DNA from 3 places in the Neorhizobium sp. NCHU2750 genome. Region 3 is predicted to be linked to each of the others. Evidence: riboswitches for the same ligand, from Rfam matches in the RefSeq annotation. Region 3 holds a riboswitch; each other region holds the start of a gene.
The links. A riboswitch is a leader RNA that binds a small molecule or an ion and turns the genes downstream of it on or off. The one in region 3 is predicted to bind thiamine pyrophosphate.
Positions count from the first base shown of each region.

Region 1 (10,636 bases), on a different replicon from region 3:
ATATCTTCCTCAGCTTCGGCGGCACGCCGCTGCTGAACGGCGCCGGACTGCAGGTGGAACCGGGCGACCGCATCTGCCTGGTCGGCCGCAACGGCTCCGGCAAGTCGACGCTGATGAAGATCGCGGCAGGCTTCGTCGAGGCGCAATCCGGCGAAGTCTTCCGCCATCCGGCAGCCACGATCCGCTATCTCGAACAGGCGCCCGATTTCGCCGGCTATTCCACCGTCCAGTCTTACGCAGAGGCGGGGCTCGGACCGGGCGACGATCCCTATCGCGTCACCTATCTGCTGCAGCATCTAGGCCTGACCGGCGAGGAAGACCCGGTAAGACTGTCCGGTGGCGAAGCCCGCCGTGCGGCCCTTGCCCGCGTCATGGCGCCGGAACCCGATATCCTGATGCTCGACGAGCCGACCAACCATCTCGACCTGCCGACCATCGAATGGCTGGAAGACGAGCTGCGTCGCACCAAGAGCGCCCTCGTGGTCATCTCCCACGACCGCCGCTTTCTCGAAAAGGTGTCCAATGCCACCGTCTGGCTCGATCGCGGCACCTCGCGCCGCCTTTCCCGCGGTTTCGGCCATTTCGAGGCCTGGCGGGACCAAGTTCTCGAAGAGGAAGAAATCGAGCAGCACAAGCTCGGCAAGGCGATAGAACGCGAAGAACACTGGATGCGCTATGGCGTGACCGCGCGGCGCAAGCGCAACATGCGGCGCGTCGGCGAACTCCAGGCCATGCGCGCCGATTATCGCGGCCACAAGGGCCCCCAGGGCTCTGTCCAGGCCTCCGTTGCCGAGGGCCGTGAATCGGGCAAGCTGGTTGTCGAGGCCGAAAACATCACCAAGACCTACGACAAGCCGATCGTCGAGCCCTTTTCGATCCGAGTCCATCGCGGCGACCGCATCGGTCTCGTCGGCCCGAACGGCGCCGGCAAGACGACGCTTCTGAAAATGCTGACCGGCCAGCTTGAGCCCGATTCGGGCTGGATCAAGCTCGGCACCAATCTCGAAATCGCCACCCTGGACCAGAAGCGCGAGGACCTCGATCCGGAAGACACCCTGTCCCATTATCTGACGGATGGCCGTGGCGAGACATTGCTCGTCAATGGCGAACAGCGCCATGTCGCGGGCTACATGAAGGACTTCCTGTTCCAGCCTGAACAGATCCGCACCCCGATCAAGAACCTGTCCGGCGGCGAACGCGCCCGTCTGATGCTGGCCCGCATGCTGGCAAAGCCGTCCAACCTTTTGATCTTGGACGAACCGACCAACGACCTCGATATCGAGACGCTGGACCTGTTGCAGGAAATCGTCGCCGGCTATAACGGCACCGTCATACTTGTCAGCCACGACCGCGATTTCCTCGACCGAACCGTCACCTCGACCATCGCGCCCGCCAATCCGGACGCGCCGGACGGCCGCTGGATCGAATATGCGGGCGGCTATACAGATATGCTCGCCCAGCGCAAGGGCGCCCTGGAAGAGCGAAAAAAGGCTGAGAAATCAGCTGAAAAGCCCAGGGCCGAGACCCCGGCCTATGAAGCGCCCAAGGCCAAGGGAAAGCTTTCCTACAAGCAGAAATTCGCGCTGGAAAACCTGCCGAAGGAAATGCAGAAGGCCGAGGGCGAGATTGCGCTGCGCGAAAAGAAGATGGCCGATCCGAACCTCTTCGCCAAGGACCCGACGACCTTCAACAAGCTCGCCGCCGAAATGGAAAAGCTGCGCGAAAAGCTGACGGCCATGGAAGAGGAATGGCTGGAGCTTGAAATGCTGCGCGAGGAGCTTGAAGGCTGAGGCCGCGACAGATTGCCTCGAAATCAACTATTTATTAAGATTAACAATAAGTTACCTTAAATAAATTCTGTCCCGCCGCGGAACAATCTCCTCACTCCGGCGTTCTTGGGTTTGTTCGGTTGCATCGCTGAGACATGGCGGCAACCGGGCGGCAGCGAGTTGAACTGTGGAGATGTGCAATGCTGACAAATGTTTCGCGTCGTCGGCAGGCCAGTGAGGCAATGAACCAGCGGGTTCTTATCATCGAGGACGAGTTCCTCATCGCACTCGACGTCGCCGAGACGATCGAACAGATGGGGCTGAAAGTGACCGGTTTCGCCAGTGGTCGCAAACATGCGCTGGCGCTGGCGCCCTATGCGGATATCGCCTTTGTCGACGTCAACCTTTCCGATGGCCGCACCGGGCCGGATATCGGTCGCGAACTCGCCGAGGACTACGGCCTGACCGTCGTCTTCATGACCGCCAATCCGGACGACATCGGTGGCGGGATAGAGGGCACGCTCGGCGTACTGACAAAGCCTGTCATGCCCGACGTCGTAGTGAAGACCGTCGACTACGCGATCGCCAATCGCCTCGGCGGCATGGCCATCGTTCCCCGCGAACTGAAGGTCTTTCAGGGCGGAAGCCACTGAATTTGAAGATCCGGCATGGACGTGTCGGATTGCTACCGCATCTTTCGTCCTTGGCATGACGGCGCCCCTCGAAGAGGCGCCGGACAATGAAGGAGGAAAGACATGCGCATGATTTTCGTAAACCTGCCGGTGGCAGACCTTGAAGCATCGACGGCCTTCTACGCCGCACTCGGCTTCACCAGGAATCCGGACTTTTCCGATCAAACGGCAAGCTGCATGGTCGTCAGCGACGCGATCTACGTAATGCTGCTGACCCATGAGAAATTCGGCATGTTCATCAACGGCCAGATCGCCGACGCCAAGACTGCAACGCAGGTGCTGAACTGCCTTTCCGCCTCAAGCCGCGACGAAGTCGACGGCTTCAGGCAAAAGGCACTGGCCGCCGGCGGCAGCGAATGGAAGCCGAATATGGAAATGGGCTCCATGTACGGCTGCAGCTTCCAGGATCCCGACGGGCATGTCTGGGAGATCATGTACATGGACATGTCCGGCGGCTGATTTGACCACGAGCCGCCGACCGTATGGGCCGCCAGGACTGCTGTAGGAAAGCCACCTCCCAACCCTCCCCACAAGGGGGAGGGCTTAACCCGGCCGCACCCTTAGCGCCCGATAGGGAGCGAGCGGCTTGCCACGGGTCTTCTCCTCCCTTGTGGGGGAGATGGCCGGCAGGCCAGAGAGGGTCTTTGATCAAGCGTCCTGCCCTCTTGCCAGTATCAAGCGAGACCGCTACATCTTTGCACGCTCTAACGGGGTGCCCTGCGCAAGCAGGGCTGAGAGGCTTCATGCCAACCCGCGGAACCTGATCCGGTTAACACCGGCGGAGGGATTAGACGGCTCATCACCAGCGCCTGTCCCCCATTCGTTTTTTTGAGAGGAGGCGCTGATGCGCAGGATTTCGACGATATTTCTGGCGGCCACGGCTGCAATTCTTCTGCCCTTTGCCGCAAGGGCAGAGAACAAACCGCTGACCGTCTATACCTATGAGAGTTTCATCTCGGACTGGGGCCCCGGCCCGAAGATCAAGACCGAATTTGAAAAGACCTGCGGCTGCACGCTCAATTTCGTCGGCGTGGCCGATGGCGTGGCGCTGCTCACCCGCCTCAAGCTCGAAGGCGCAGGCTCCGATGCCGATGTGGCGCTCGGCCTCGATACCAGCCTGGTTTCCGAGGCGAAGGCGACTGGCCTGTTCCAGCCCGCCGGCATCGATATGAGTGCCGTCAAGGTTCCGGGCAATTATACCGACGATACGTTCGTCCCCTATGACTACGGCCATTTCGCCGTGGTCTATGACACGCAGTCGATCAAATCTCCGCCGACAAGCCTCAAGGATCTCGTCGAAGGCGACCCGTCGCAGAAGATCGCCATCGAGGATCCAAGAACCTCGACGCCCGGCCTCGGCCTGCTGCTCTGGGTCAAGGCGGTCTATGGCGACAAGGCGCCGGAAGCCTGGGCAAAGCTCAAGGACCGCGTGCTGACCGTCACCCCCGGCTGGTCGGAAGCCTATGGCCTGTTCACCAAGGGTGAAGTTCCGATGGTGCTGTCCTACACCACCTCGCCCGCCTATCACATGATCGAGGAAAAGACCGATCGTTATCAGGCCGCATCCTTCTCGGACGGTCACTACATCCAGATCGAAGTTGCCGGCATCCTGAAAAACACGAAGAACAAGGATCTGGCGAAAAGCTTCCTCACCTTCCTCCTTTCTCCCACGGCACAGGACATCATCCCCACCACCAACTGGATGATGCCGGCGGCACCGACCTCCACGCCGCTGCCCGACGCTTTCGGCAAGCTGGTCGAGCCGAAGAAGACCCTTCTGATCGGCTCCGATGAAGTGGCGAAGAACCGCCAGGCCTGGATCGATGAATGGCTGACCGCCATGAGCAAGAATTGAGGCAGACGCAGAGAGCAGCCGGGGCCGCCACGTGTTGACCCAAGCAGAACGACAGCGAAGCATCGGTGCGGGCCTTGCCGCGCTTGTCCTCGTCTTGCTGTTCGTCGGCACGGCGGCTGTCACCCTGCTGGCCTGGGAAGGCGGCCAGTCGGCATCCCGGCTGTTCACCGCCTATACCTGGCGCATCCTGCAATTCACCCTCTGGCAGGCGGCACTCTCCACCCTCCTCTCGGTGTTCTTCGCCATTCTGGTGGCGCTTGCCCTGGCGCGCCGCCCACGCTTTCCCGGCCGCGTCTGGATCGTCCGGCTGATGGCGCTACCGATGGGGCTCCCCGCGCTCGTCGGTGCCTTGGGTCTTCTGGGCGTCTGGGGCCGGCAGGGCATGCTCAATAGCTGGCTCGGCATGGCCGGCCTCGAGCAGCCGGTCAGCGTCTACGGCCTGTCCGGCATCCTGATCGCCCACACATTCTTCAACATCCCGCTCGCCACCCGCCTGCTTCTCGCAGCGCTCGAACGCTTGCCGGCGGAATATTGGCTCCTGTCGGCAAGCCTCGGCATGAAGCCCCTGTCGATCTTCCGCTTTGTCGAGATGCCGGCCCTCAAGCGCGTCGTGCCGGGCGCGGCCGGCCTCATCTTCATGCTCTGCGCAACCAGTTTCACCCTCGTCCTCGTGCTCGGCGGCGGCCCGGCGGCAACGACACTGGAAGTGGCGATCTATCAGGCGCTGCGCTTCGATTTCGATCCGCCGCGCGCCATCGCACTCGCCTTCCTGCAGATCGCCGTCACCGCCACCGTCATCGGCCTGATCTCACTGCTTCCGGCGGCAAGCGAGACGGCAAGGACGGCAGGGCGCAGAACGAAGCGTTTCGACGGACGATCGGCGCCGGCGCGGCTGTGGGATCTCCTGATGATCGCGGCTGCAACGCTCTATGTCGCAGCACCGCTGATCTCCGTCCTCGCCGCCGGCCTCAAGGCGGATTTGCCGAAGCTCGTGGTCGGCCCGCTGTTTCTTCGCGCAGCAGGAACCAGCCTCGTCATCGCTCTCACCGCCGGCATTGTCGCGGTCGCGGCGAGCCTCGCCATCATCCTCGCGCGACAGGCGATCGGCGCCGGCAGCAAGCGACCGCTCGCATTGCGGAGCCTCTCCGTCTCGCTTGCCGGCCTCTCGTCGCTCGTCCTCGTCATCCCGCCGATCATTCTCGGCACCGGCTGGTTCCTCGCCCTGCGCCAATGGGGCATTTCGGGTAATGCACTGGCTGCCTTCGCGCCCTATCTGGTCGCCGTCATCAACGCCATGATGGCCCTGCCATTCACCATACGCGTGCTACAGCCGGCCCTAGACGACCACCAACGGCAGACCGCCAGGCTTGTCACGGCGCTTGGCCTGACGGGGGTCGCCAAATGGCGGCTGATCGACCTCCCCGTCCTGAGAAAGCCGGTGCTAACGGCGCTCTCCTTCGCCATGGCCCTGTCGCTTGGCGATCTCGGTGCTGTCGCTCTTTTCGGCTCCAGCGATCTCGTCACCCTGCCCTGGCTGGTCTATAGCACGCTGTCGAGTTACCGGACCCATGATGCCGACGGGCTGGCGCTGATCCTCGGCCTTGTCTGCCTAGGCCTGACCATCCTCGGCACCGCCGGCGCAAGGGAGAAGAATGATGCATGAAGGCATCCGGATCGAAGACACAAGCCTGACGCTTGGTGCGACCCGCTTTGCTTTCGATTGCACAATCGAACGAGGCAGGATCACCGCCATCGCCGGCCCGTCCGGCGCCGGCAAGTCGACGCTTCTCAATTTGATCGCAGGCTTTGAGGTCGCACACGCCGGACGGATATTCATAGCCGGCAATGAATGCACCGGAACGCATCCGTCGGAGCGCCCGGTCTCCGTTGTTTTTCAGGACCATAACCTCTTTGCCCACCTCGATGTCTTCACCAATGTCGCGCTTGGCATCAACCCAGCCATGCGGCTCCCTGCCGAAGACAGGCAACGGGTCGAACAGGCGCTCGCGCGCGTCAGCCTTGCTGGCTTTTCGAAACGCATGCCGGGCTCGCTGTCAGGCGGCGAGAAACAACGGGCGGCATTTGCGAGAGCCCTTGTCCGCCGCAAGCCCGTTCTGCTGCTCGATGAGCCCTTCGCTTCGCTCGATGCCGATCTGCGGCTGCGGATGACCGATCTGCTGCGCGAACTTCATGAGGAAACCGGCAATACCGTTGTGATCGTCACCCATGATCGCAGCGAGATCGAGCGCTTGGCTGATGATGTCGTCCTCGTCGAGCATGGCCATGTCGCCGCGCACCTGCGCTGCGCGGACTATCTCGCTCGTTTCGGCGCCGACGGCGCCTCCGCCGCCAACGCCTCGTAAACGCCTGTCTTCAACCGTGCGGATTGGTCGCCACAATTTGGACTTGGGTGAATGCCATCGGCGATTGACGTAATTTTATTTTCAAACACAGTGGACGATACATATTCATTTAGGAATATCTGTGCAGCTTGGGCGAAAATCGGTCAGCGAAAATTGATCGGTGATTGAACTGGCAACATGTCACGCGCGACAGCGCTGTCGTTTTGCGATAACGGCATGTTAGGAAACGAAAACTTGGAACAGGAAGCCGGTCCGCAGGGGTCGCCGACTGGTCCAGGCGCAACGGCAGGATGCCGAAGCGTAAGTCCGGAGATGATGGTGCAGGCGAAGACGGTTGAGACGGATAATGCAACGCGGCCAAGCGTTTGGCACCGTGCCCGCCTATTCCGGTCGGCCGCGGCCCTCTGTTTTGCCACCTCGATGCTCTATGGCTGCCAGTCGATCTTCGACCAGGCCTATACGCCGAACGTCTCGCCCTCCGACAGTCCTCAGACCGTCGAAGAGGTTCAGAAGAACGATCCACGTGCCCAGATGGGCGCCCGCGAACACCCTCGAATCGTTGCAAGCTATGGTGGAGAATATAAGGATGCCAAGACCGAGCGGCTCGTCGCCCGGATTGCCGGTGCACTGACCGCGGTATCGGAAAACCCGAACCAGTCCTTCCGCATCACCATCCTGAATTCGCCGGCAATCAACGCCTTCGCCCTGCCGGGCGGCTATCTCTATGTCACCCGCGGCCTGCTTGCGCTCGCCAATGATGCCTCGGAAGTCGCAGCCGTCCTGTCGCACGAAATGGGCCATGTCACCGCCAATCACGGCATCGAGCGCCAGAAACGCGAAGAGGCGGAGGTCATCGCCAGCCGCGTCGTCGCCGAAGTCCTGTCCAGCGATCTTGCCGGCAAGCAGGCGCTCGCCCGCGGTAAGCTGAGGCTCGCCGCATTCTCGCGCCAGCAGGAACTTCAGGCTGATGCGATCGGCATCCGCATGCTGGGGGAAGCCGGTTACGATCCTTATGCCGCCGCGCGCTTCCTCGATTCCATGGCGGCCTATGCGCGCTTTTCCTCCGCCGATCCGGATAACGACCAGAGCCTCGACTTCCTGTCGAGCCACCCGAATTCGGCGCAGCGCGTCGAGCTTGCTCGCCAGCATGCCCGCAATTTCGGCCAGGAAGGCTCGGTCGGAGATCGCGGCCGCGATTACTTCCTTGCCGGCATAGACGGCCTTCTCTATGGCGACAGCCCGCAGGAAGGCTATGTCCGTGGCCAGACCTTCATGCATGGCGGGCTCGGCATCCGCTTCGACGTTCCGCCGGACTTCCGCATCGACAACAAGGTCGAGGCGGTACTGGCAACCGGACCGAATGAGGCGGCAGTTCGTTTCGATGGCGTCGCGGCCGGCGACAACAACAACTTGGCCAACTATCTGACCAGTGGCTGGGTGGCGGGCCTGCAGCCCGATACGGTCAAGGAAACGACCATCAACGGCCTTCCGGCGGCAACCGCCCGCGCCTCTGCCGAGCGCTGGGATTTCGACGTCACCGTCATTCGCGTCGGCGACCAGATCTTCCGCTTCCTCACCGCCGTGCCGAAGGGCAGCGATACGCTGGAAAGCACCGCCGATACGCTGCGCAACAGTTTCCGCAAGATGACGCCGGCTGAAATCGCATCCCTGAAGCCGCTTCGCGTGCGCGTCATCACCGTCGGCCCGAGCGATACGCTCGCTTCGCTTGCCAATCGGATGATGGGAACCGACCGTAAGCTCGATCTCTTCAAGCTCTTGAACGCGCTGCCGGCCGGGGCGACGGTATCGCCCGGCCAGAAGATGAAGATCATTTCCGAATAGGAATTGTCAGCAGGCGGCGGCCATCTGCGGATTGGCGGAAACCAGTGCGGACTTCAGCTTCTCGATGGCGCGGCTTTCGATCTGGCGCACACGCTCCTTGGAAATGCCGAGCTCGGCGCCGAGAGCCTCCAGCGTTGCGCCGTCGTCGGTCAGGCGGCGGGCGCGAATGATCTTCTTTTCGCGGTCATTGAGCTTGGTCAGCGCTCCCTGCAGCCATTTCAGCCGGCGCTCGCCATCGATCATGCCCGAAACCTGCTCGTCCGGCAGCGGTTCACCGCTCTCCAGCATGTCAAGGCGCTCACCACTATCATTATCGCCGGCAATCGTCGGTGCCTGCAGCGAGGCATCGTTGGCGGACAACCGCGCGTCCATCGTCTGTACGTCGGACACGCTGACGCCGAGCGCCACTGCGATTTCCTCATGGATCGCACGTGCCGTCAGGTTGCTGTCCCCGCGGGCGAGCTTGGCACGCAACCGGCGAAGATTGAAGAACAGCGCCTTCTGCGCCGAACTCGTTCCGCCGCGGACGATCGACCAGTTGCGCAGGATATAGTCCTGCATCGAGGCACGGATCCACCAGCTGGCATAGGTGGAGAAACGCACGTCGCGGGCCGGCTCGAACCTTGCCGCCGCTTCCAGCAGCCCTACATAGCCTTCTTGAACGAGGTCGCTCATCGGCAATCCGAAGCCGCGGAATTTGGATGCCATGGCGATGACGAGCCGCATATGGGCAAGCGCGATCTGGTTGCGGGCGTTCTGATCCTGGCCATCCTTCCAGCGGATGGCGAGGTCCCGCTCTTCTTCTCTGGCGAGATAGGGAGCCGACATCGCTATCTTGATCATGGTGCGGTCTGCGGACATGGCTGTCATCGTCTTCTCCGTCAACGGTTCTGATCTGACGAATAAACAGCGGGACCGGAAGACGAGCAGCCGAAGAGCATGCCAACGTGATTTCGGATTGCTGCCTTCGCCCCCTGTTCTATGACCCCCCGATTGCGGGTTGCCAGCGGTTCAGACGGGAACCGAGGCCAGCTTCACGCAGCACTCAATTCGCCGTTCCGGCGGGTTAACGCGACAGCCTGGAAAAAGTTCCAATAAAAAACCCGGCTCAAGGCCGGGTTTTTGTCGGTATGTTTTGAGGCGATCAGGCCGCTTCATCTTCCTGTGCGTCGTCTTCATCGACGGTCTTGCCGCGCTTCGGACCCTTGGCGAGGTTGACTTCGACAAGACGCACGGCTTCCGTTTCGGACATCTTGTTGACGGCAGCGATTTCGCGGGCCATGCGGTCGAGGGCAGCTTCGTAAAGCTGGCGCTCGGAATAGGACTGTTCCGGCTGGTTTTCGGCGCGATACAGATCGCGAACCACTTCAGCGATGGAAATCAGATCACCGGAATTGATCTTGGCATCATATTCCTGGGCGCGACGCGACCACATCGTACGCTTGACGCGAGCCTTACCCTGGACGACCTTGAGGGCGCGATCGACGAAATCGGTTTCGGACAGCTTGCGCATGCCGATGTTCACAGCCTTGGTGACCGGAACTTTCAGCCGCATCTTATCCTTTTCGAAGTCAATCACAAAAAGCTCAAGCTTCATGCCGGCAACTTCTTGCTCTTCGATCGCAGTAATCGTACCTACGCCATGTGCCGGATATACGATTGCTTCGCCGGTCTTGAAGCCCTGGCGTGCTGGGGAATTCTTCTTCTGCTGAGTCGTCGTCATTCGTTTCAAAAACTCCCTTCTACTCACCCACATCTGGGTCAGGGGAAACCGGGTCTGTCAGGCCCGGATGAGACGGGGGAAACCGTCGGGTCACTCCATACTGGTCCGACTACACGCGCGCGAAAAAACAAATCCCATCGCTTTACTGCGACCGACGACATCAAACATAGTTATGTCACGGAAAGAGCGTGTGATTGATCTGTTGCTTTCGTGATGTTTTTTGGGCACGCGAGTGCCGCCTTGTGGAACAGTGCCCCTTGTCTACCACAAAAAAGTGCGGAAATCAATAATTTGCTTCACCGAGTCGGAAAGGCAACAGAATAGCCTGTTGCCTAGCAAAGCGGCAGCGGGCAAATGCGCGCTGCGACAGCATGTCGGCTTCAGCCCGGCGA
Region 1 is NZ_CP030827.1:3,658,093-3,668,728, forward strand. It holds gene NCHU2750_RS17765 (ABC-F family ATP-binding cassette domain-containing protein) at 1-1,790, shown strand, start outside; gene NCHU2750_RS17770 (response regulator) at 1,970-2,422, shown strand; gene NCHU2750_RS17775 (VOC family protein) at 2,525-2,920, shown strand; TPP riboswitch at 3,160-3,265, shown strand; gene thiB (thiamine ABC transporter substrate binding subunit) at 3,306-4,316, shown strand; gene NCHU2750_RS17785 (thiamine/thiamine pyrophosphate ABC transporter permease ThiP) at 4,348-5,979, shown strand; gene NCHU2750_RS17790 (thiamine ABC transporter ATP-binding protein) at 5,969-6,679, shown strand; gene NCHU2750_RS17795 (M48 family metalloprotease) at 7,100-8,521, shown strand; gene NCHU2750_RS17800 (RNA polymerase factor sigma-32) at 8,528-9,391, opposite strand; gene NCHU2750_RS17805 (CarD family transcriptional regulator) at 9,666-10,244, opposite strand.
Region 1: it holds a riboswitch for thiamine pyrophosphate, as region 3 does, so the genes downstream of both, thiB (thiamine ABC transporter substrate binding subunit) here and thiM (hydroxyethylthiazole kinase) in region 3, are expected to answer to the same signal.

Region 2 (10,636 bases), on a different replicon from region 3:
AAGAAATTGCAGTTGACGCTTTGAAGCTGAGCCTTAATTACTTGGCGCTACTGCACCCACCGAGGCTTTCGTGCGCCTGCCTAATGTTGTCGCTCACTGGAACGGACAGTCTCTCGCCCGGCAGTTTCTGCTGGCTGGCGGCTTCGTATCCATTGTTGCGATCGCCGTCGTCGGCGCCTTCGTCGCCAGCCTGATCGAGGAGGCCGTTACCCGCAACTCGGCGGCATCGACGGCGCTCTATGTCGACAGCATCATAGCTCCAATCCTGCCCGACATGACGACGACTGAAAAACTCGACGAATCCGTCGAGCGGGCGCTGGATGAAACGCTTTCGCAAGGAGCATTGGGCCAGCGTCTCGTCTCCTTCCGTCTCTGGCGTAAGGATGGCACCATTCTTTATGCCAATGACAAGAAGCTGATGGGGCAAAAGCTGCAGCCGAGCGATGACCTCAAGGCTGCGTTTTCCGGCAAGATGGTCTCGGAGTTCAACGACATCGACCCGCAGGAAGCCACCACGCTGGGCGATGCAAAGTTGCCACTTCTGAAGATCTACAATCCGATCCTCCAGCCCTGGTCGGGGGAAGTAGTGGCGGTTTCCGAGTTCTATGAGGTGGCAAGCGATTTCGAACGCAGCCTCTACAGCGCAAGGCTTCGCGCCTGGCTGGCGGTGGCGGCCGTCATCGCAGGCATTTTTGCCCTCCTCTCATTGATCGTCCTTCGTGGTAGTCGGCTGATCGACCTTCAACGCGGTCTCCTCAATGCGAGGGTTGGCGAACTGTCACACCTGCTCAAGCAGAACCGAGCGCTGCATGAGCGTGTTCACAACGCAAGTCAGCGTACGACCGCTCTCAATGAACGCTTTCTGCGGCGGCTTGGGGCCGACCTTCATGACGGACCTGCACAGCTAATCGCCTATGCGTCGCTGCGTATCGACAGCCCTGCCATCCTCGGCGCCCAGGCACTGGTGGAGAAGCGGGAGGCCGAAGTCGCATCGATAAAGATGAGCCTTCAGGAGGCGATGCGCGAGATCCGCAGCATTTGTCATGACCTCATCCTGCCCGAGATCGAGTCAGCCGGCCTGCACGAAGTTATTTCCCAGGCCGTGCAGCGTTATCAGGAGCGAACCGGTATCACGGTCGACCTCCTCCGCTCCCATACAGACTGGCAGCCCTCGCCCGCCGAGAAGATCTGCATCTACCGATTCGTACAGGAAACGCTGAATAACGGGTTTAGACATGCCGGAGGCGCGGGCCAGCAGGTGCTGCAACGTTTGCAGGATGACTGCGTTATCATCGATGTCATCGACAAGGGACCCGGTTTCGACCTTGCCTCGGTAAAGCCAACAAGCCTCGGTATCGCCGGATTGCGCGAACGGATCGAGAGCCTCGGCGGCGGATTTTCAGTCCTGTCCGGAGCCAGCGGTACGACTGTGACGATTTCATTGAAGACGAGTGAAACGGAGAAATCTTGATGACCGATCTGCGGGTTGCCGTATGTGACGATCACCCATTGTTTCGCGAGGGCGTGGCACGTACGCTGACCGAACTCGGCTTCAGCATTGTGGCAGAAGGTGGCAGCCGCGACGATGCAATCCGGATCGTCCAGAGCCACCACCCGGATATACTGCTGATGGACATTTCGATGCCGGGCGGTGGCCTCAATGCCATTGCGCCCATTCTGACGGAACGTCCCGACCAGAATATCGTGATGCTGACGGTATCCGAAACCAGCGACGATATCCGCCGCGCCCTGCAGGATGGCGCAAAGGGCTACGTGCTCAAAGGTATCGGCTCGACATCGCTTGCCGACATCCTCCGTTCCGTCGCTGCAGGTGAGGGATATGTGGCTCCGACGCTATCAGCCAAGCTGTTGTCCGAGCCGGCATATCCGGAAATTTCGAACCTTGTCGCTGGCCTGCGCGAACTGACGGCACGCGAGCGCGAGGTGCTGGAACTCGCCGCAGGCGGTCTCAGCAACAAGTCCGTTGCCATAGAACTCGACCTGCATGAGAAGACGGTCAAGCACCACATGACGCGGATTTTTGCGAAACTGAATGTCAGCAACAGAACTGCCGCTGCCATTGCTTGGAACGAGGCCGTCAGAGAAGGCGCAATCCGTCCTTTAGCGTAAGGTCAAAGCGCCGAAATTCTCCGCAGAAGTCATGCGGGGCTACCAATTCACGGACCCGCGATTATCGCGAGAAGGTCTTCAGGCGAGAGATGTCGGCAGCCGTGGCGGCACGGTTTACGATAGTTCGTCCTTGAGCATCACGCATGACATAACGCCCCTTGGCGTTGACTTCTTCGGCAATCCCGTTGCGATGCCTGACATTGATACCATCGCCACCGATGGTAGCGGCTCCCGTCGCGGAACTGTCCTGCTCATTGCTCGCTGCCGCCGCTTTACCACGGCCAGCCGAATCCGACTTGCCGCTGCCGTTGCCGCCATCCGCGCCGTTTCCGTGGCCAGAACCGCCCCGACCGCCACCGTCGGAGCCGCCATGACCTGCGCCGCCATCTCCACCAGAGCTGCCCCCCTGCCCGCCATTTCGCGCGCTCGCTGGGCCTGCCGACAGCGCAACGGGCAAGGCGCAAAGGATCAGGAGAAACATGATCGCGATCTGTCGACGGGAGTGGATAATGGTCTCCTTCGTGCGAAGCATCTGCCACCAGCATATGGTCAGGCAACCGCCGGGCACAGCCTTAGTTCCGCCCTAAGACCTTTGCCGGCGTTCTGGCGCGACCATAGTCCGATCATGTAGCATCGCAAGGGCCTTCATTCCGGCAATTGGCCACCATCATGCCGTTCCTTGGCGAAGAGTGACCAGGCGGAGATAAACAGGGCGGCGATCAATGGTCCAATCACGAAACCATTGACACCAACGAGAGCGATGCCTCCCACCGTAGAGATCAGAACCACGTAATCGGGCAGTTTGGTTTCCTTGCCCACCAGCGGCGGACGAAGCAGATTGTCGATCAGGCCGATCACGAACACACCCACGGCGACGATGACTGCTGCCTTTATGATTTCCCCTGTCACCGCAAGGTAGATGGCCGTCGGAACCCATACGAGAGCGGCCCCCACCGCGGGCACCAGCGACAGGATGACCATCAAAACGCCCCAGAGAAGCGCCGGCTGAACCCCGAGGAACCAGAATGTGACCCCGCCGATTGCACCCTGCACGATGGCGATGATGATGTTGCCCCGTACCGTCGCTCGGACCACGGAGGCGAATTTCGCCATGAACTGGCTCGTATGCTCGTCGCTCAGAGGCGCTGCGTTGCGAATGGTGGCCGCCAAGGATCGCCCATCGCGAAACAGGAAGAACAGAAGATAGAGCATCAGGCCGAAAGCGACGAAAAACTCGAGCGTACTCTGGCCGAAGGTCAGAGCGCGACCGGCAAAGAAGCTGCCACCCTGCATCAGCGAGGATGAGAGCCGTTCCCGCAGTTCCGAAAACCCTTCCGTCTCGAAACTGCTTATCCGTTCCTGAACGAAGGCCGGCATGGCTGCGACAACCTGATTGACCATATTGCCGACATTTATCTCTCCGCTTGCGATGCGCTTATAGAGAGATGTTCCCTCCTGAATGAGGGAACTGAGGATTGCCAGCCCCGGCAGGATGACGAGGCACAGGCAGATCAGGACGGTGATGGCGGCGGCGATATTGCGTCGACCGCCAAGCCCGCGCTCAAGCCGCGAGTAGAGCGGAAAGAAAATAATGGCGAACACGACGGCCCAGAAGACCGCTGAGTAGAAAGGTATCAGGACGGCGATGAAGGCCAGCGTCACCAGCACCAGAAGGATATAAAAGCTGACGCGCTGAACCAATGTTGCCTGCCTTGTCTTTGATCGTTTTCCAAAGACACATAACGCGTCCTGCCGCTCCGTCCACGGTTTTTCGGCCGCGGACGGAGTAAAGCTAAATTTCAGATTGCCCGGACCTTTGTCAGCCGGGCAAATCGATGCTCAAGCCAGCGTGTAGGAGGTCTTCACCACGGTGAAGAATTCCGCTGCATACTTGCCCTGTTCGCGTGGCCCGAAGGACGATGCCTTGCGCCCCCCGAACGGCACGTGGAAATCCACACCCGCCGTCGGCAGATTGACCATCACCATGCCGGCCTCGGAATTCCGCTTGAAATGCGTGGCATATTTCAGGCTCGTGGTGGCGATCCCGGCGGAAAGACCGAAGGGCGTATCATTGGCGACGGCCAGCGCTTCGTCATAATCCTTCACCCGGATGACGCTTGCCACCGGCCCGAATATCTCCTCCCTGGAGATACGCATCTGGTTGGTGGCCTCGGTGAACAAGGTCGGCTGCAGGTAGAAACCAGGGGTATCGAGTTCGAGCCGCTCGCCGCCAAAGGCGAGCTTTGCTCCTTCTCTCACGCCGATATCGATATAATCCGTGTCCTGCTTCAACTGCCGGGCGTCGACGACGGGCCCGACATGCGTCTCCGGCTTCAACGCATGGCCAACCTTGATCCCCTTCAATCTTTCGGTCAGAGCGGCCACGAACTTGTCGTGAATGCCCTCGGTGACGATCAGCCGGGAAGATGCCGTGCAGCGTTGGCCGGTAGAGAAGAAACCGGAATTGGCGGCCGCCTCGACCGCTACGCCGAGATCGGCATCGTCCAGCACCACCATCGGATTCTTGCCACCCATTTCAAGCTGGAACTTGCGGTTATGCTCGAGTGATGCAAGAGCGACACGCTTGCCCGTGCCGGTCGACCCGGTAAACGTAATCCCGGCGAGATCGGGGCTATCCAGCATTGCCTGGCCGACGACCGAGCCCGGCCCCATGACGAGATTGAGCACGCCCTTCGGCAGGCCCGCACGGTGGAGGATATCGACGATCGCCCAAGAGCAGCCCGGCACGAGTTCGGCCGGCTTGAAGACGACGGTATTGCCGTAGCAAAGCGCCGGCGCGATTTTCCATGCGGGAATGGCAATCGGGAAATTCCACGGCGTGATGATACCGATGACACCCAACGGATCCCGTGTGATCTCGACGCCGATGCCCGGCCGGGCCGATGGTAACATCTCACCGGCAAGCCGCAGCGTTTCACCGGAAAAGAAGTCGAAGATCTGGGCGGCACGGGTTACCTCGCCGATGCCTTCCGGCAGGGTCTTGCCTTCTTCGCGAGCCAGCAGTTCGCCCAACTCCTGCTTACGTGCCAGGATTTCGTCGGCAGCCTTCCTGAGGATCGCGTGACGTTCCAGAATGCCGGACCGCGACCAGGTGGGAAAGGCGGCCTTCGCCGCCGCAATCGCTGCCCGGACATCGTCAGCGGATGCCTGCGCATAAAGCCCGACCACATCGTTCGTGTCGGACGGATTGATGTTTTCCGAACCATTGCCGCCGACCCATTCGCCAGCGATCAGATTTTGATGAATGCTCATGGTGAAATCCTTCCCTGTTGGCCGCAGCGGCCCGTCATACATTTGTGTACCGTCATGCGTGCATGTAAGTTGCAGGACCTGGGGAATTCAACTGTCGTCCGGATGCCCCAGCGCCGCGAAGGCGCCACCCTGGTATATGACTGCCGGGTCGGCCGGGTTCTCCGGACCTGACGCTGCATAGATTTCCGCACTCCATTGAGCCGAACTGTCTTCCGGGTGCCAACCGAGGAAGTCAGCCTTGCTGTTGTCCCACCAGCGCTTTTCATTCGCGGACGCGCCATAGACGATTGTGTGGCCGAGTTTTGGTGTGAGAAAAGCCCGCCCACACAGAGAGACGAAATCCCTGTAGCTCAACCATGTGGAGAGCATGCGCTTATTGAGCGGCCGTTCGAAACAGGAACCGATACGCAGGGACAAGGTCTCCTGGCCGAACTTGTCGTGATACATGCTGGCGACCGCCTCACCGAACACCTTCGATACGCCATAGAGCGAGTCCGGCCGGGGGTAGACCGTGTTGTCGAGATGTTCGTCGCACCGATAATAGCCGACCACGTGGTTGGAACTGGCGAATACGATGCGTGGCTTGCCGTGATGGCGCGCCGCCTCATAAAGATTGTAAAGGCCGATAATATTGCCCTGAAGGATGGGCTCAAAGCCTCGTTCGACCGAAATGCCGCCGAGATGAATGATCCCGTCAACGCCATCCACGAGCTGCGCGACGCTTTTTGCATCGGCGAGGTCGCAGCGGACGAAATTCTCTTTCGGCCCGACCTCGGTCACCTGGCCGATATCCGACAGAACAACATGCTCCGCAAGTTGCGACAACAACGGGCGAATGCTCCGACCGACACCACCTGCGGCGCCCGTCAGCAGAAGTCTTTTCAGCATAAATCCAAATCCTCCCCAGGATCATCGATGGCCTTGCTGCGGCACAATCTTGTCATACATGGTGAGGATATCGATATTACAAATTTGCCAGACAGGTCAATAAAGCCTGTAGGTCTGCTGCAGATCAAAAAACGCGGCCGGTGGCCGCGTTGCATATTCTTCTACCAAAGGTCGGCATGCCGGTTCACATCCTTGTAGAGCAGATAGCGGAACCGTCCCGGCCCGCCGGCATAGCAGGCCTGCGGGCAGAAGGAGCGCAGCCACATATAGTCCCCCGCTTCGACTTCGACCCAGTCCTGATTCAGCCGATAGACGGCTTTCCCCTCCAGAACATAGAGACCATGCTCCATGATATGGGTTTCCATGAAGGGAATGACGGCGCCCGGTTCGAAGGTGACGATGTTGAGATGCATGTCGTAGCGCACATCCGACGGATCGATGAAACGCGTCGTTGCCCAGCGTCCGTTGGTATCCGGCATCGGATCCATCACGCAGTCGTCCTCATGCGTGAATATTGCCGGCGGCGGCTCCAGACCGTCCACGACCTTGAAAGCCTTGCGCACCCAGTGGAAACGACAGGGAACATCCCCCTCGCCACGCACCGTCCATTTCGATCCTGCTGGCAAATAGGCGAAAGAACCTTCGCGCAAATTGTGGCTTTGCCCATCCAGTTCGATTGAAAGCTCACCTTTTACGACGAAAATCGCAGCGGAAGCCCGCACGTCCGGCTCAGGACGCATGCTGCCGCCGCCGGGTTGAACCTCGACGATATATTGCGAAAAGGTCTCGGCAAAGCCGGTAAGCGGGCGACTGAGGATCCAGGCGCGAGTCTTCTCCCAGTGCGGCAGAACGCTGGTGACGATGTCGCTCATGACGGTGCCGGGAATGACTGCATAAGCCGTCGTGAAGACTGCCTTGCTGGAAAGAAGCTGCGTCTGTGGCGGAAGCCCGCCGACTGAAGAAAAATACCTGCCGTCTGTCATGCGCTATCCCCGTCTGTGATCCTCATGATTTAATGGCGCCCAAGCGATTCAGCAATCGTCAAAAGACCGGGGATGACAGGCCGCCGGGAGATAGCCGAGCGCCGGCGGCAGGATCGCTGCGATCGACGCTACCGACAGATTTCGGGCTCATCCCCAGGCGTCATGAGATAGCCGAGAACCACATCCACGATCATCTGCTTATGGTGCCCGAGCAGGGTAGGCTCGGAAAGATCGCGCCGAAAGATCGTTCCGAATGTATGGCGGTTGGAAACGCGGAAGAAACAGAATGCACTTATCAGCATATGCACATCGATCGGATCGGCATTACGCTTGAACACACCCTCGGCTGCACCCCTGGCCAAGATTGCAGCCAGAGTGTTGATGATCGAGACGTTGAGATCGCGCAGCGATTCGGACCGGTGCATGTGGGCTGCGTAGTTGATGTTCTCGCTGCTGACGAGCCGAATGAAATCCGGGTTGGCTTCATCATAGTCGAAGGTCGCCGCAATAAGGATGCGAAGCGCCTTTTCCGGTGGCATTTCCTGAAGTTCGAGATCGGCCTCGATCGTCCGGATCTGCCGGTAGGACCGCTCCAGCACAGCCAGGTAGAGATCTTCCTTGCCACCGAAATAATAATAGATCATCCGCTTCGACGTGCGGGTCTTCTCTGCGATGGCATCGATACGCCCGCCGGCAAGCCCATGCGTCGCGAATTCGACGGTGGCGACATCGAGGATATCCGCCTTCGTCCTTTCAGGATCGTTTTTTCTACGGCTGGGAGGTTTCAGAGGCATTCAGGCAATTCAGGGTTAGCGGCCACATCATGTGTTGCCACTCGTACGCCCCCTCATCGCGACATTCAACAATCTGCCACTTGCAAATCGCGGTCGGTTTGATCTATCAGGAAATCAGACAGGGGTGCTCCGTAACGCCGGGGCTGAGATGCGATCGCATGATCGCGGACCCTAAAGCTGATCTGGATAATGCCAGCGGAGCGAGGTTCAAGCGATGTTTTCCGGCGCACAAATTTCTCTTTACCCCATGTCCGACGAGTTCGTCGGGGTGATTTTAGGCTCGCTTTCAGCATTGGATCCCTATCGGGACCGGCTGCGAATCGAGACAGACGACATCTCCACCCTGCTTGTAGGCACACCGGACGTGGTTTTCGCAGCCATGCGCGACCTGTTCGTTGCGGCAGCGAAGACAGGCAAGCATTGCGTTCTCCACGCCACCCTATCCCGTGGCTGCCCGGGAGAACCGGACGACCCGATTTGCCAGGTGGCGGAAATGACCGGTCCGATGCGCCCGCTTGACGAGCGCAAGGCACAGGCGCTTGCAGCCGTCGCCGCCATCCCGTCATCCGGACAGTCTGTGGCCGCCCAGTTTTCCCTTTATACGCTCGGCATCGGCCAGCACATGGATGAAATCTACGGCTGCATAGATTTCATCAAGACGTCAGGCGTTTTCGACCGATCGAAGAATTTTTGCACCAAGCTGCGAGGCGATGCGGCACCGGTTTTTGCCACCGTTGGCGAGGCCTTCGTTCGCTTCGGACCGCCGCAGGGTCATGTGACCATCGATCTCACCGTATCCGCCAACAGCCCTTCCAAGGCCTGAGCGAGAACTCGCGGACAGATCGATGCCCTCACGCTCGCTTCACCAGCGGGGCTTGCCCCTCGCCAATGCCCTTGCGCGTCTGTTGCCAGCGCTGATCGCCATGATCGCGATTCTGACGGCATGGGAGATCTATTGCCGCACATCAGGGATCGGCCCGACAATCCTGCCGTCCCCGTCGCAGGTGGCCTTCCAGGCATGGGCCAATAGAGAGGCTTTGTGGATAAATACGATGCCGACGATCCGCGCCACGCTGCTCGGTTTCTCGCTCTCCATCTTCTGTGCCTTCGCCCTGTCGGTCGTCGTCGATTTCTCGCCGCTTCTTCGACGCATGCTGTTTCCGATCTTCATCATCAGCCAGACGCTGCCGCTGGTTGCCATCGCACCGCTCGTCGTCCTCTGGTTCGGGTTTGGACTGGTGCCCAAGATACTGTTGGTCGCGCTCGTCACCTTCTTCCCGATGCTCGTTGCGTTGACGGAAGGCTATGCGGCCACCGATCGTGACATCGAGGATTTGCTAGCCTCGATGAGCGCATCGCGCTGGAAACGTTTCAGGCTTGCACGGTTGCCATCGGCTTTGCCCTATTTCTTTGCCGGTCTGCGTATTTCCATCACCTATGCGGTCGTTGCCGCCATCTTTGCCGAATATGCCGGTGCCGCCAGAGGGCTCGGCATCTACATGCTGAATGCGAAGAACAACTTCCGGCCGGACCTCGTACTCGCCGCCGTATTCGTCAGCTCGCTCCTGACCCTCATCCTTTTTGCTGCCACATGGCTGATCCAGCGCCTCCTGGCTCCGTGGATCGAGGCAGTAGAAGGGAGAGAACAATGAGACCGCCTCTTCTCGCGCTCGATCGTATCTGCCTGCGCTATGGCGACATAGATGTACTCGGCGATATCTCGCTTACCATCAATGCCGGTGAGTTCGTCTCGATCCTCGGACCATCCGGCGCAGGCAAGTCGACGATCTTCAAGGTGCTGACCGGCGCCGCCAAAGCCGACCATGGCTGCGTCTCCTTCGAAGGGAGCCCACTTTCCTCCGCCGGCCGACCTTTCGCATTCATGCCCCAGCGTGATGCGTTGATGCCGTGGCGCTGCATTCTCGACAATGCCACGCTCGGACTGGAAGTGCAGGGCATGCGCCGCGGCGCAGCACGGCGCAAGGTCCAGCCTCTGCTCGACGAGTTCGGGCTGTCTGGCTTCGAGAATCTTCTTCCCCATGCGCTATCCGGCGGGATGAGGCAGAGAGCCGCTTTGCTGCGAACGGTTGTCCAGGACAAGCCCATCCTGCTGCTCGACGAACCTTTTGGCGCGCTCGATGCGCTGACCCGCAATCGCATGCAGATCTGGCTGGAGGCCATGTGGCTGAAACACCGCTGGACGGTGATCCTCATCACCCATGACGTGCGTGAGGCCGTGATGCTGTCCGACCGGGTTCATCTTCTTTCTCCACGACCGGCAAACATCGCGAGAACGATCGACATCACACTGCCGCGGCCACGCTTTGGTGCCGCCTCCAGGTATCAGCAAGCCGCCGCGCTGGAAGCCTCCATTCTCGATGTACTGCTTTCACCCGAAAACCCGAGCCAGGAAGGACGAATGTCATGAGCCCATTGATGCTAAGCCGCCGCGCCACACTTGCGAGCCTCGCCGCGCTTGCCGTGCAGGCAGGCCCGCTTCGTGCGCAAACCGCGAAAAAAGTCTCGGTCGCGCTGGACTGGACCGCCAATACCAATCACATCGGCCTC
Region 2 is NZ_CP030828.1:737,275-747,910, reverse strand. It holds gene NCHU2750_RS24110 (sensor histidine kinase) at 71-1,471, shown strand; gene NCHU2750_RS24105 (response regulator) at 1,468-2,130, shown strand; gene NCHU2750_RS24100 (hypothetical protein) at 2,192-2,611, opposite strand; gene NCHU2750_RS24095 (AI-2E family transporter) at 2,776-3,831, opposite strand; gene NCHU2750_RS24090 (aldehyde dehydrogenase family protein) at 3,970-5,403, opposite strand; gene NCHU2750_RS24085 (NAD-dependent epimerase/dehydratase family protein) at 5,491-6,291, opposite strand; gene NCHU2750_RS24080 (bifunctional allantoicase/(S)-ureidoglycine aminohydrolase) at 6,453-7,274, opposite strand; gene NCHU2750_RS24075 (TetR/AcrR family transcriptional regulator) at 7,403-8,068, opposite strand; TPP riboswitch at 8,179-8,289, shown strand; gene NCHU2750_RS24070 (YkoF family thiamine/hydroxymethylpyrimidine-binding protein) at 8,283-8,891, shown strand; gene NCHU2750_RS24065 (ABC transporter permease) at 8,914-9,720, shown strand; gene NCHU2750_RS24060 (ABC transporter ATP-binding protein) at 9,717-10,496, shown strand; gene NCHU2750_RS24055 (ABC transporter substrate-binding protein) at 10,493-10,636, shown strand, end outside.
Region 2: it holds a riboswitch for thiamine pyrophosphate, as region 3 does, so the genes downstream of both, NCHU2750_RS24070 (YkoF family thiamine/hydroxymethylpyrimidine-binding protein) here and thiM (hydroxyethylthiazole kinase) in region 3, are expected to answer to the same signal.

Region 3 (10,636 bases):
CGCCCTTGGCACTCGGGTTCGCCTTCACGAAGGCTTCGAGATCGAGGCCGAGCTGGAAACCCGGCCGGCGCCAGGGCAGCCAGCCGATCTCTTCGCCGAAAATCTGGCGCGTCAGGTCACGGGAATTCTTCGAGGCCGCGATCGCGATGATCGCATCCGGATGCATGTGATCGACATGGGTGAAAGGCACGAAACCGTGCAGCGGCGTATCGATCGATGCCGCCCGCGCATTGAGGTTGAAGGTGCAGTGCGGCAGGAAGCCGACCATCCGGTCTTCATCCGCTACCCCCTTGTAAAGCCCCTTCAGCGCCTCCAGCTTGTCCATGTAAAGCGTGGCAAAGCCGTCGAGCTTGATGGTTCCGACGTCGCCGCCCGATCCCTTCACCCACATGACCCTGACCTTTTCGCCGGTCAGCGGATCCGTCTCCAGCACCTTCGCCGAGGTGTTGCCGCCACCATAATTGGTGATGCGCTTGTCGGCACCGAGCAGGTTCGACCGATAGAGCAGCTTGCCCGGCTCGTCGAGCCTAGCGGCATAGGCATCATCCCAACGGCTATCGAGAAGGCGGGTTTGTCCCGACATTTCGTCCTCCCTGACGATTGTTCGGCGGCGGCAATCCTCCTGCGCCGACCGTGCGAGAGGGATATCAGGCATAAAACTGCCACTTGTCAATCAGCATCGATCATAAACAAGCATATTGCATCGCACAAAAAGAATTTGTGATCGTTGATGATTGACAAGTTTAAGAAACTGACAATAGTTTGCATCAGGAGGCTCCCATGCACGAACGCGAACGCCATCGCATCATCCTGAGCGCGATACAGGAGCGACCTGTAATCACGGTGCAGGATATTGCCGAACTGACGGATGCGTCCGAGGCGACGATCCGGCGGGATATCGCCGCACTGCATGTTCAGGGCAAACTCCGGCGCGTACGCGGCGGTGCGGAAGCCATCCACCCGCCGCAGATCGGCCAGCTGGCAGCGCGCTCGTTTCGTGTGTCCGAATCCGTCAATATCGACAAGAAGCGCTCAATTGCGCGCCAGGCGGTCGATCTGTGCGAGGAAGGCGAATCGATCATCATCAATGGCGGTACGACGACCTTCCAGATGGTGCATTACATGGCATTGCGCCGGTTGCAGGTGATGACCAATTCCTTTGCCATCGCCGAGCACCTGGTCAAGCATTCGAAGAACAATGTGACCATACCGGGCGGCACGATCTATCGCGAACAGAGCCTTATCCTGTCGCCTTTCGATAACGACGCCATTCGCAATTTCTATGCGCGGCGCATCTTCATCGGCGCCCAGGGGATTGGGCAGCTCGGTATCATGGAGCCGGATGCGCTGGTCATCCAGAGCGAGCAGAAGCTGATGCACCAGGCCGAAGAGCTGGTGGTCATGGCCGACTCGTCGAAATTCCAGCGCCGGTCGAGCATGATCCTGTGCCCGCTGGAGAGGGTCACCACAATCATTACCGATGATGGCATTTCAGAAGACGCCGCGCGAATGGTCGAGGACGCGGGCGTCAAACTGATCATTGCCGGCCAGACAGATGCCGTTCTGACGGACAAGGAGGATACCACGTCGGCCGCGTGAGGCGTCGGCGGGAGGAAATGCAGACAGTTCAATCTTTGGGAGGAGAATTGACATGAAATTTGCGAAGAAACTGGCAATCGGCGTGGCACTTGCCGCCGCCATGATGTCATCGGCGGCGAGCGCCGCCGACATGAAGATCGCGCTCGTGGTGAAATCGCTCGGCAACGGCTTTTTCGAGGCCGCCAACAAGGGTGCCGAGGAAGCCGCCAAGGAGCTTGGCGGCGTGCAGATCATCTATACCGGACCGACGACGACGACGGCGGAAGGTCAGATCGAAGTCATCAACTCGCTGATCGCCCAGGGTGTCGATGCGATCGCCATCTCGGCCAACGATCCCGACGCCGTCGTGCCGGCACTGAAGAAAGCGGCGCAACGCGGTATCAAGGTAATCTCCTGGGATTCGGGCGTCGCGCCGGCAGGGCGCATCCTGCAGCTCAACCCGTCTTCCAACGCGCTGATCGGCAAGATGTGCCTGCAGCTCGCCGCCGATCACCTTGAAGGTGGCAAGGGCGATTTTGCCATCCTGTCGGCAACCACCACCTCGACCAACCAGAACATCTGGATCGGCGAGATGAAGAAGCAGATCAAGGATTTCCCCGGCCTCAACCTGGTGACCACCGTCTATGGCGACGACCTTGCCGACAAGTCCTATCGCGAAGCTCAGGGCCTTCTTACCTCGCAGCCGAATGTCAAGGTGATCGTCGCCCCGACCACTGTCGGCGTGCTTGCAGCCTCGCAGGCAGTGAAGGACGCCGGCAAGATCGGCCAGGTCTATGTCACCGGCCTCGGCCTGCCATCGGAAATGGCAGGCGCCATCAAGTCCGGTGCGACCAAGGAATTTGCCATCTGGAACCCGATCGACCTCGGCTATTCGGCTGCCCAGATTTCCTATCATCTCGTCAAGGGTGACGCTGACGGTAAGCCCGGCTCGGAAATACCGGCCGGACGCATGGGCAAAATCAAGATCGGCGAGAACGGCGAGGCCGCCATGGCCGATCCCTTCGTCTACAACGCCAAGAACATCGACCAGTTCTCGAAGATCTTCTGATCTCTCCCGAGACCCTGAGGCCCGGTGCTTAAGAGGCGCCGGGCCACCTCAAGTTTCCAATTGGCAGACATAATCATGACCGTAGTCGAAAAGACGAGGCTAGAGATGCCGCATATCCAAGATCCGATGCCGGGTGAAAAACCGGCTCCCATCCTGGAAATGCGGGGGATCTCCCAGATTTTTCCGGGCGTCAAAGCGCTGGACGGTGTCAGCATCGCGCTTTATCCCGGCGAAGTGACGGCACTGATCGGCGAGAACGGTGCCGGCAAATCGACCCTCGTCAAGATCCTCACGGGCATCTATCGCCCCACAGAGGGCGAGATCGTCATCGACGGCCGGCCGGTCACCTTTTCCAGTCCTCAGGATGCCATCGATGCCGGTGTCACCGCCATCCATCAGGAAACCGTCCTGTTCGACGAGCTCTCCGTCGCCGAGAACATATTCCTCGGGCACGCGCCGCGCACCCGCTTCGGTTTCATCGACTGGCGCGTCATGAACCAGCGCTCCGGCGAGTTGATGCAGGCGCTCGAAAGCGAAATCGATCCGACGATCCGGCTGAAGGACCTCTCGATCGCCCAGCGCCATCTGGTGGCGATTGCCCGTGCGCTGTCCGTCGAGGCACGTATCGTGATCATGGACGAGCCGACCGCCGCCCTATCGCGCAAGGAGATCGACGATCTCTTCCATATCGTCGAGGGGCTGAAGAAGCAGGGCAAGGCGATCCTCTTCATCAGCCACAAGTTCGACGAGGTCTATGAGATTGCCGAGAATTTCGTGGTGTTTCGCGACGGCCGCGCCGTCGGCCATGGCCGGCTTTCGGAAACACCGCAGGATACGATCGTCCGCATGATGGTCGGGCGGGATGTCGCCAATGTCTTTCCCAAGATCGACGTGGCGATCGGCCAGACGGTTCTTGCTGTCGAGAACTACTGCCACCCGACGGAATATCGCGACATCTCCCTCGAACTGAAGCGCGGCGAGATCCTCGGCGTCTACGGGTTGATCGGGGCTGGGCGTTCTGAATTATGCCAGTCCCTCTTCGGGATATCACGCCCGTCTTCGGGCCGGCTAGTGCTGGAAGGCGAGGTCCTCGACATTCGCTCGCCGGGCGATGCGATCGCCGCCGGCATCGTCTACGTGCCGGAAGAACGCGGACGCCACGGCCTGGCACTCCCCATGCCGATCTTCCAGAACATGTCGCTGCCCTCGCTTGCCCGCACCTCACGCTCGGGCTTCCTCAAGGCCGCCAACGAGTTGGCGCTGGCACGCAAATATGCCGAACGGCTCGATCTGCGTGCAGCGGCTCTGTCGGTGCCGGTCGGCACACTGTCGGGCGGCAACCAGCAGAAGGTGGTGATCGGCAAGTGGCTTGCGACCCTGCCCAAGGTGATCATCCTCGACGAGCCGACCAAGGGCATCGATATCGGTTCCAAGGCTGCCGTTCACGGCTTCATCAGCGAACTCGCGTCTGAGGGGCTGTCGATCATCATGGTCTCGTCGGAACTGCCGGAAATTCTCGGCATGTCGGATCGTGTCCTTGTCATGCGCGAGGGCCTGTCAGCCGGCATTTTCGATCGCGGCCAGCTCAGCGCCGAAATGCTGGTGCGCGCCGCCACCGGCAATGCGTGAGGAGAACCGATGAAAAATCTGCTCAGACATCGCGAACTGCTTCTCGTCGGCATCGTCGCCATCATGATTGCCGGTTTCTCGACCCGCGCTGCAGGCTTTGCCACGCCCGGAAATCTCGCAAACATATTCAACGACACGTCGATCCTGATCATTCTGGCGCTCGGCCAGATGACCGTGATCCTCACCAAGTCGATCGATCTTTCGGTTGCGGCAAACCTCGCATTCACCGGCATGGCCGTGGCGATGATGGACGCCGCCTATCCCGGCCTGCCTCTGGCGTTGATGGTGGTTGTCGCGATCGGTCTCGGTGCAGTCCTTGGCGCCATCAACGGCTATCTCGTCTGGGCCCTGCAGATCCCGCCGATCGTCGTCACGCTCGGCACGCTGACCATCTACCGCGGCATGGCCTTCGTCCTGTCCGGGGGCGCATGGGTCAATTCCCACCAGATGACCCAGACATTCCTCAACTTCCCGCGCCTGCCGGTTTTCGGCCTGCCGATACTCTCCTGGATTGCCATCGCCATCCTTCTTATGATGTGGGGGCTTTTGACCCGCACGCCATTCGGACGCTCGGCCTATGCCGTCGGGGGCAACCCGACAGCCGCCGTCTATGCCGGCGTCGATATCGGCTGGACCCGTTTTCGCGCCTTCGTGTTGTCCGGTGCTCTCGCCGGACTGGCAGGCTATCTCTGGGTGTCGCGCTATGCGGTTGCCTATGTCGATGTCGCCGCAGGTTTCGAGCTCGATACAGTCGCAGCCTGCGTCATCGGCGGCATTTCGATCGCCGGCGGTATCGGTTCCGTAGCAGGCGCAGTGCTTGGCGCCCTGTTTCTCGGCGTCATCAAGAATGCGCTGCCGGTCATCGGCATCTCCCCCTTCGCCCAGATGGCCATTTCCGGCATCGTCATCATCGCGGCGGTCGTCTTCAATGCCCGGGCCGAACGCCGCGCCGGGCGCATCATCCTGAGGGATCGCGGCGCCCCGGAGATATCAGCATGAGCGACCTGACAACCGAACACAAGGGCGCCTCGACACATGTCCGCCAGCAGATCCCCGACCGATTGGGGACGCCCGTCAGCCGTCTGCTCGGCAGCTGGGAAGTGCTGCTCTTCGGCGTGGCGGTAGTGATCTTCATCGCCAACTGCTTCGCCTCCCCTTATTTCCTCAATGCCTGGAACCTGTCGGACGCCACGTTCAACTTTACCGAAAAGGCGATGATCGCCTTTGCCATGGCGATGCTGGTGATTGCCGGCGAGATCGACCTTTCGGTCGCCGCCATCATCGCGCTTGCCTCCACCGCCATGGGGGCGGCCGCGCAGATGGGTGTCGATACCGCAGGACTAGTGGCGATCGGCATCGGCGTCGGCCTTGCCTGCGGCGCCATCAACGGCGCCCTCGTCTCGGTGTTGAAACTGCCCTCCATCGTCGTCACGATCGGCACGATGAGCCTGTTTCGCGGCATTTCCTACATCGCGCTTGGCGATCAGGCCTATGGGAATTATCCGGCCGACTTCGCCTATTTCGGCCAGGGCTATGTCGTCTGGGTATTCTCGTTCGAATTCGTTCTCTTCGTCGTGATGGCCGTCATTTTCGGTGTCGTTCTGCATGCCACCAATTTCGGCCGACAGATCTTCGTCATCGGCAACAATGAGTTTGCCGCCCGCTTTTCCGGCATCCCGGTCGAGCGGATCAAGTTCAAGCTTTTCCTGCTCACCGGCTTGATGTCCGGCATCGCAGCTGTCTGCCTCACGTCGCGGCTCGGCTCCACGCGCCCATCGATCGCGCAGGGCTGGGAACTCGAAGTGGTGACCATGGTCGTGCTCGGCGGCGTATCCATTCTCGGCGGTGCGGGCACAATCGCGGGTGTCGTCATCGCCGCCTTCGTCATGGGCCTCGTCACCTTCGGCCTCGGCCTGCTGAACGTGCCGGGCATCGTCATGTCGATCTTCGTCGGCCTGCTTTTGATCATCACCATTGCCGTTCCCATCATCGCGCGCCGTATCCGGGAGATGCGCTGATGGAGACGGAGAAATACGCGTTCCGCATGAAGCTCAATCCCGGCATGGAGGCCGAATACAGAAAGCGGCATGACGAAATCTGGCCCGAACTCGTCGATCTGCTGCATGAGACCGGTATCAGCGACTACTCGATCTATCTCGACCAGCAGACCGACATTCTGTTTGGTGTGCTGACGCGGCCGCAAGGTCACGGGATGAAGAGCCTGCGGGATCACCCTGTGATGCAACGCTGGTGGGCACACATGGCCGACATCATGGAGACCAATCCGGATAACTCACCGGTCCAGACCGATCTCGTCACCGTGTTTCATCTGCCATGAGCCCACCTCGCAAGGTTGCCGTCATCGATATCGGCAAGACCAATGCCAAGGTTGTCGTGCTCGACTGTGCCCTCAGCAAGGAGATTGCCGAATTCCGCACGGCCAATCGGGTCATCTCCGGCCCGCCCTATCCCCATTTCCATGTCGACGGCCTGTGGGATTTCATTCTCACATCTCTTGTCGCGCTCGGCCGAGAGCCGGGATTTGATGCGATCTCGATTACCACGCACGGCGCCTGCGCGGTATTGCTCGATGAAGACGGTGCGCTGGCCCTGCCGGTCCTCGACTACGAGCATCTTTATCCCGAAGAGATCCGGCGCGACTATGCCGCCATCCGGCCTCCCTTCGCCGAAACCTTCTCTCCGGCACTTGCCGGCGGCCTCAATCTCGGCGCTCAGCTTCATTATCAGAAAACAGCCTTTCCAGCGGCGTTTTCACGCGTCAAGACGATCCTGACCTATCCGCAATACTGGGCCTTTCGCCTCACCGGCGTGGCAGCCAACGAGGTGACTTCGCTCGGCTGCCATACCGATCTCTGGTGTCCGCGCGACGACCACTATTCGACGCTGGTCGATACACTCGGCCTTCGCGACAGTCTTGCGCCATTGCGCAGCGCCTTCGATGTCCTGGGTTTTGTCACGCCGTATATCGCGGGAAGGATCGGGGTGCCCGGCGAAGTGCCAGTAGAATGCGGTATTCACGATTCCAATGCCTCGCTGCTGCGTCACCTCATTGGCCGAGAAGGACCGTTTGCCGTCGTCTCCTCCGGTACCTGGGTGGTCAATTTCGCCGTCGGCGGAGATCTCGATCATCTCGATCCGACGCGTGACACACTTGCCAATGTCGATGCCTATGGCCGCGCCACTCCGTCCTCGCGTTTCATGGGAGGACGCGAGTTCGAACTGCTGACGGCGGCGCTCGGTCCGCTTGATCAACAGGCGGCGATGTCCGCCATGCCGGCGGCAATCGCCAGACAGATCATGCTCCTGCCCAATCTGGCGGAGGGGTCCGGTCCGTTTCCCGGCAGGCGTGCGTTCTGGCTGAATGCCGAGAATGCATCGATCGCCGAACGATGGGCTGCCGCCTGCCTCTATCTGGCATTGATGACCGATACCTGCCTTTGCCTGATCGGAGCCGGTGGCCCCACCCTGGTCGAAGGGCCGTTTGCCCAGAACCGGGTCGCGCTCGCTGCGCTGGCGGCGCTGCTCGGCCGGGACGTGATTGCGCTGGCGGGAGATACCGGGACGAGCCAGGGGGCGGCTCTCCTGGCGGGCGCGAGCCCCGCATCGGCGGATGGCGGGGCTCGCGTCGCACCTCTCGCGGCCATCGGCCTCCATGCCTACGCGGATAGCTGGCGCTCGATATCGGCCCGCCGCGACAAAAAGCGAGCATGACGGATTTGCCGGCGCGGTCACGCTCATAATTGCGTGACGGGTCTTCCCTCCGTCGAAGAACCGGTGTTATGTTCCATCCATGACAGGGGCGTCTGGCGCAAGCCGGGCTGAGAAGCACCCTTTGAACCTGAACCAGATCATGCTGGCGGAGGGAGTCGTTAGGGCCTTTACGTCATCGTTCGGCCCGTTGCGCCTCACCCCGCCAGGGGAGGAGCAAATGCAAGTCGAAAGCCCCATTCATCCAACACCAGGTGCGTTGCTCGCGGCGATGCGCGATCGAAATCCGCTCGTTCAGAATATTACAAATTTCGTTGCAATGAACATCGCGGCCAATGTGATGCTCGCCGCCGGCGCCTCGCCAGCCATGGTTCACGCTACGGAAGAGGCCGGAGAATTTGCCGGAATCGCGGCGGCAGTGACCATCAATATCGGGACCATCTCCCCCGATTTCCTCGCAGGGATGCTGGAGGCGGCAAAAGCCAGCACTATGGCGGGAAAGCCCTGGATCTTAGACCCTGTTGCCCATTTCGCCACCGCCTACCGGCGAGACGCCATTGCCCGACTGCTGGATCTTCGACCGACAGTCATTCGCGGCAATGCTTCGGAAATCATCGCTCTGGCCGGTGCGCATTCCAGGGGGCAGGGCGTCGATGCCGGTGACAGCGTCGCCTCCGCCGAACAGGCCGCCATCGCTCTGGCGACAGAAAGGACCTGCGTTGTCGCTGTTACCGGTGACATCGACTTCGTCACCGATGGCCAGCGTAAAATCCGCATCCATGGCGGCTCACCACTGATGCCGCAGGTTACCGCACTTGGATGTTCGCTGACTTGCCTTGTCGGCGCTTTCGTTGGTGCAGCACCGGACACGCCTATCGAGGCAACGGTCGCCGCACTGGCGCTCTTCGCGCTGGCGGGCGAAGGAGCGGCCGAAACGGCACAGGGGCCCGGCAGCTTTCTTCCCCTATTCCTGGATCGGCTGGCTGCCACGACACCCGACATGCTGGATGCCGGGGCACGGATCGTCAGCGCATGAGGCCGTTCGATCTCTCCCTCTATCTTGTCCTCAACCCCGATCTTTGCAGTCCTATCGGCATGGTGGAAACGACGAGGCTTGCCGTCAGGGGCGGCGCCACGCTGGTCCAGCTGCGCGACAAGCATGCGACGACCGAACAGATGATTGCCACCGGCCGGCTGCTGAAAGCGGTGCTTTCCGGCACCGGCGTTCCGCTGATCGTCAATGACGATGTCGAGGCCGCAATCGCCATCGGCGCAGACGGCGTGCATGTCGGCCAGAGCGATCTGGCGGCGGTGATCACCCGCCAGCGGGTCGGGCCGGACATGATTGTCGGCCTCTCGGTGGAAACCGAGGATCTGGCTCGCACCATCGATCCGGCGATTGTCGACTATGCCGGCGTCGGCCCCGTCTTCGCCACGGCAACCAAGGCGGATCACGAGGCACCGATCGGCTTCGACGGGCTCGCCCGCATTGTCGCCGCCGCCCCGGTACCGACCGTCGCCATCGGCGGGCTGAAGACGGCCCATGTAAGATCCGTCCTCGCGGCCGGCGCAGATGGACTTGCGGTCGTGTCAGCCATCTGCGGAACCGCGTCGCCTGAAGATGCTGCAAGAACCATCCATTACGAAATCCGGAAGGCACGCCCATGACAGTCCGCAATGTTCTTTCAATTGCCGGCTCCGATCCTTCGGGCGGTGCCGGCATACAGGCAGACCTCAAGGCGTTCTCCGCACGCGGCACCTATGGCATGGCCGCTCTGACTGCACTGACAGCCCAGAACACCCAAGGCGTGACGGCCGTCCTGCCGCTTCCCGTCGATTTCGTCATCAGTCAGATCGACGCCATCCTTGATGACATAAGGGTCGATGCGGTCAAGATCGGAATGATCGCCAATGCGGAAATCGCCGATGCACTCGCCGACCTGCTGGCCCGGCGATGCGAAGGCATTCCAATTGTCCTGGATCCGGTCATGATGGCCAAGGGCGGCTCACCGCTTCTCGCCCCGACGGCGATCGCTGCCGTCCGGGATCGTCTGGTACCGCTGGCCACCGTCATGACGCCCAACCTGCCGGAAGCCGCTGCCCTGCTTGGCGAAGCGGAGGCCACGAACCGCGAGGCCATGGCCGATCAGGCAAAGCAGCTGCACCTCACAGGCCCCGATGCGGTGCTGATCAAGGGCGGCCATCTGGATGGCGGACATAGCCCCGACGTCCTGGCGCAGGCCGCCGGCTTGTCCTGGTTCGAGGCGCAAAGGGTCGCCACCAGGAACACCCACGGCACCGGGTGCACCCTGTCGAGCGCCATTGCCGCCGAGATCGCCAAGGGTGTGCCCGTCACCGACGCCATCACGATCGCCAAGGCCTACCTGACCTGCGCGATCGCTGAAGCCGACAGCCTTTCCGTTGGAAGCGGGCACGGTCCCGTCCACCATTTCATCGACCTCTGGAGACAATGAAGAATGAGCCTCGCCCTCAATCAACAGATCGTCCTTGTGACGGGAGCCAGCCGTGGCCTGGGTGCCGCGATCGCAGCGGCTTTCGCCCGGGAAGGCGCCCGCGTCGCCATCAACTATCACCAGAGCAAGGACAAGGCAGACGCACTTGCCGCCGAAC
Region 3 is NZ_CP030829.1:246,937-257,572, forward strand. It holds gene NCHU2750_RS25270 (bifunctional rhamnulose-1-phosphate aldolase/short-chain dehydrogenase) at 1-583, opposite strand, end outside; gene NCHU2750_RS25275 (DeoR/GlpR family DNA-binding transcription regulator) at 781-1,599, shown strand; gene rhaS (rhamnose ABC transporter substrate-binding protein) at 1,652-2,647, shown strand; gene NCHU2750_RS25285 (sugar ABC transporter ATP-binding protein) at 2,753-4,276, shown strand; gene NCHU2750_RS25290 (ABC transporter permease) at 4,286-5,275, shown strand; gene NCHU2750_RS25295 (ABC transporter permease) at 5,272-6,294, shown strand; gene rhaM (L-rhamnose mutarotase) at 6,294-6,614, shown strand; gene NCHU2750_RS25305 (FGGY-family carbohydrate kinase) at 6,611-8,008, shown strand; TPP riboswitch at 8,083-8,179, shown strand; gene thiM (hydroxyethylthiazole kinase) at 8,226-9,041, shown strand; gene thiE (thiamine phosphate synthase) at 9,038-9,673, shown strand; gene thiD (bifunctional hydroxymethylpyrimidine kinase/phosphomethylpyrimidine kinase) at 9,670-10,479, shown strand; gene NCHU2750_RS25325 (3-oxoacyl-ACP reductase) at 10,483-10,636, shown strand, end outside.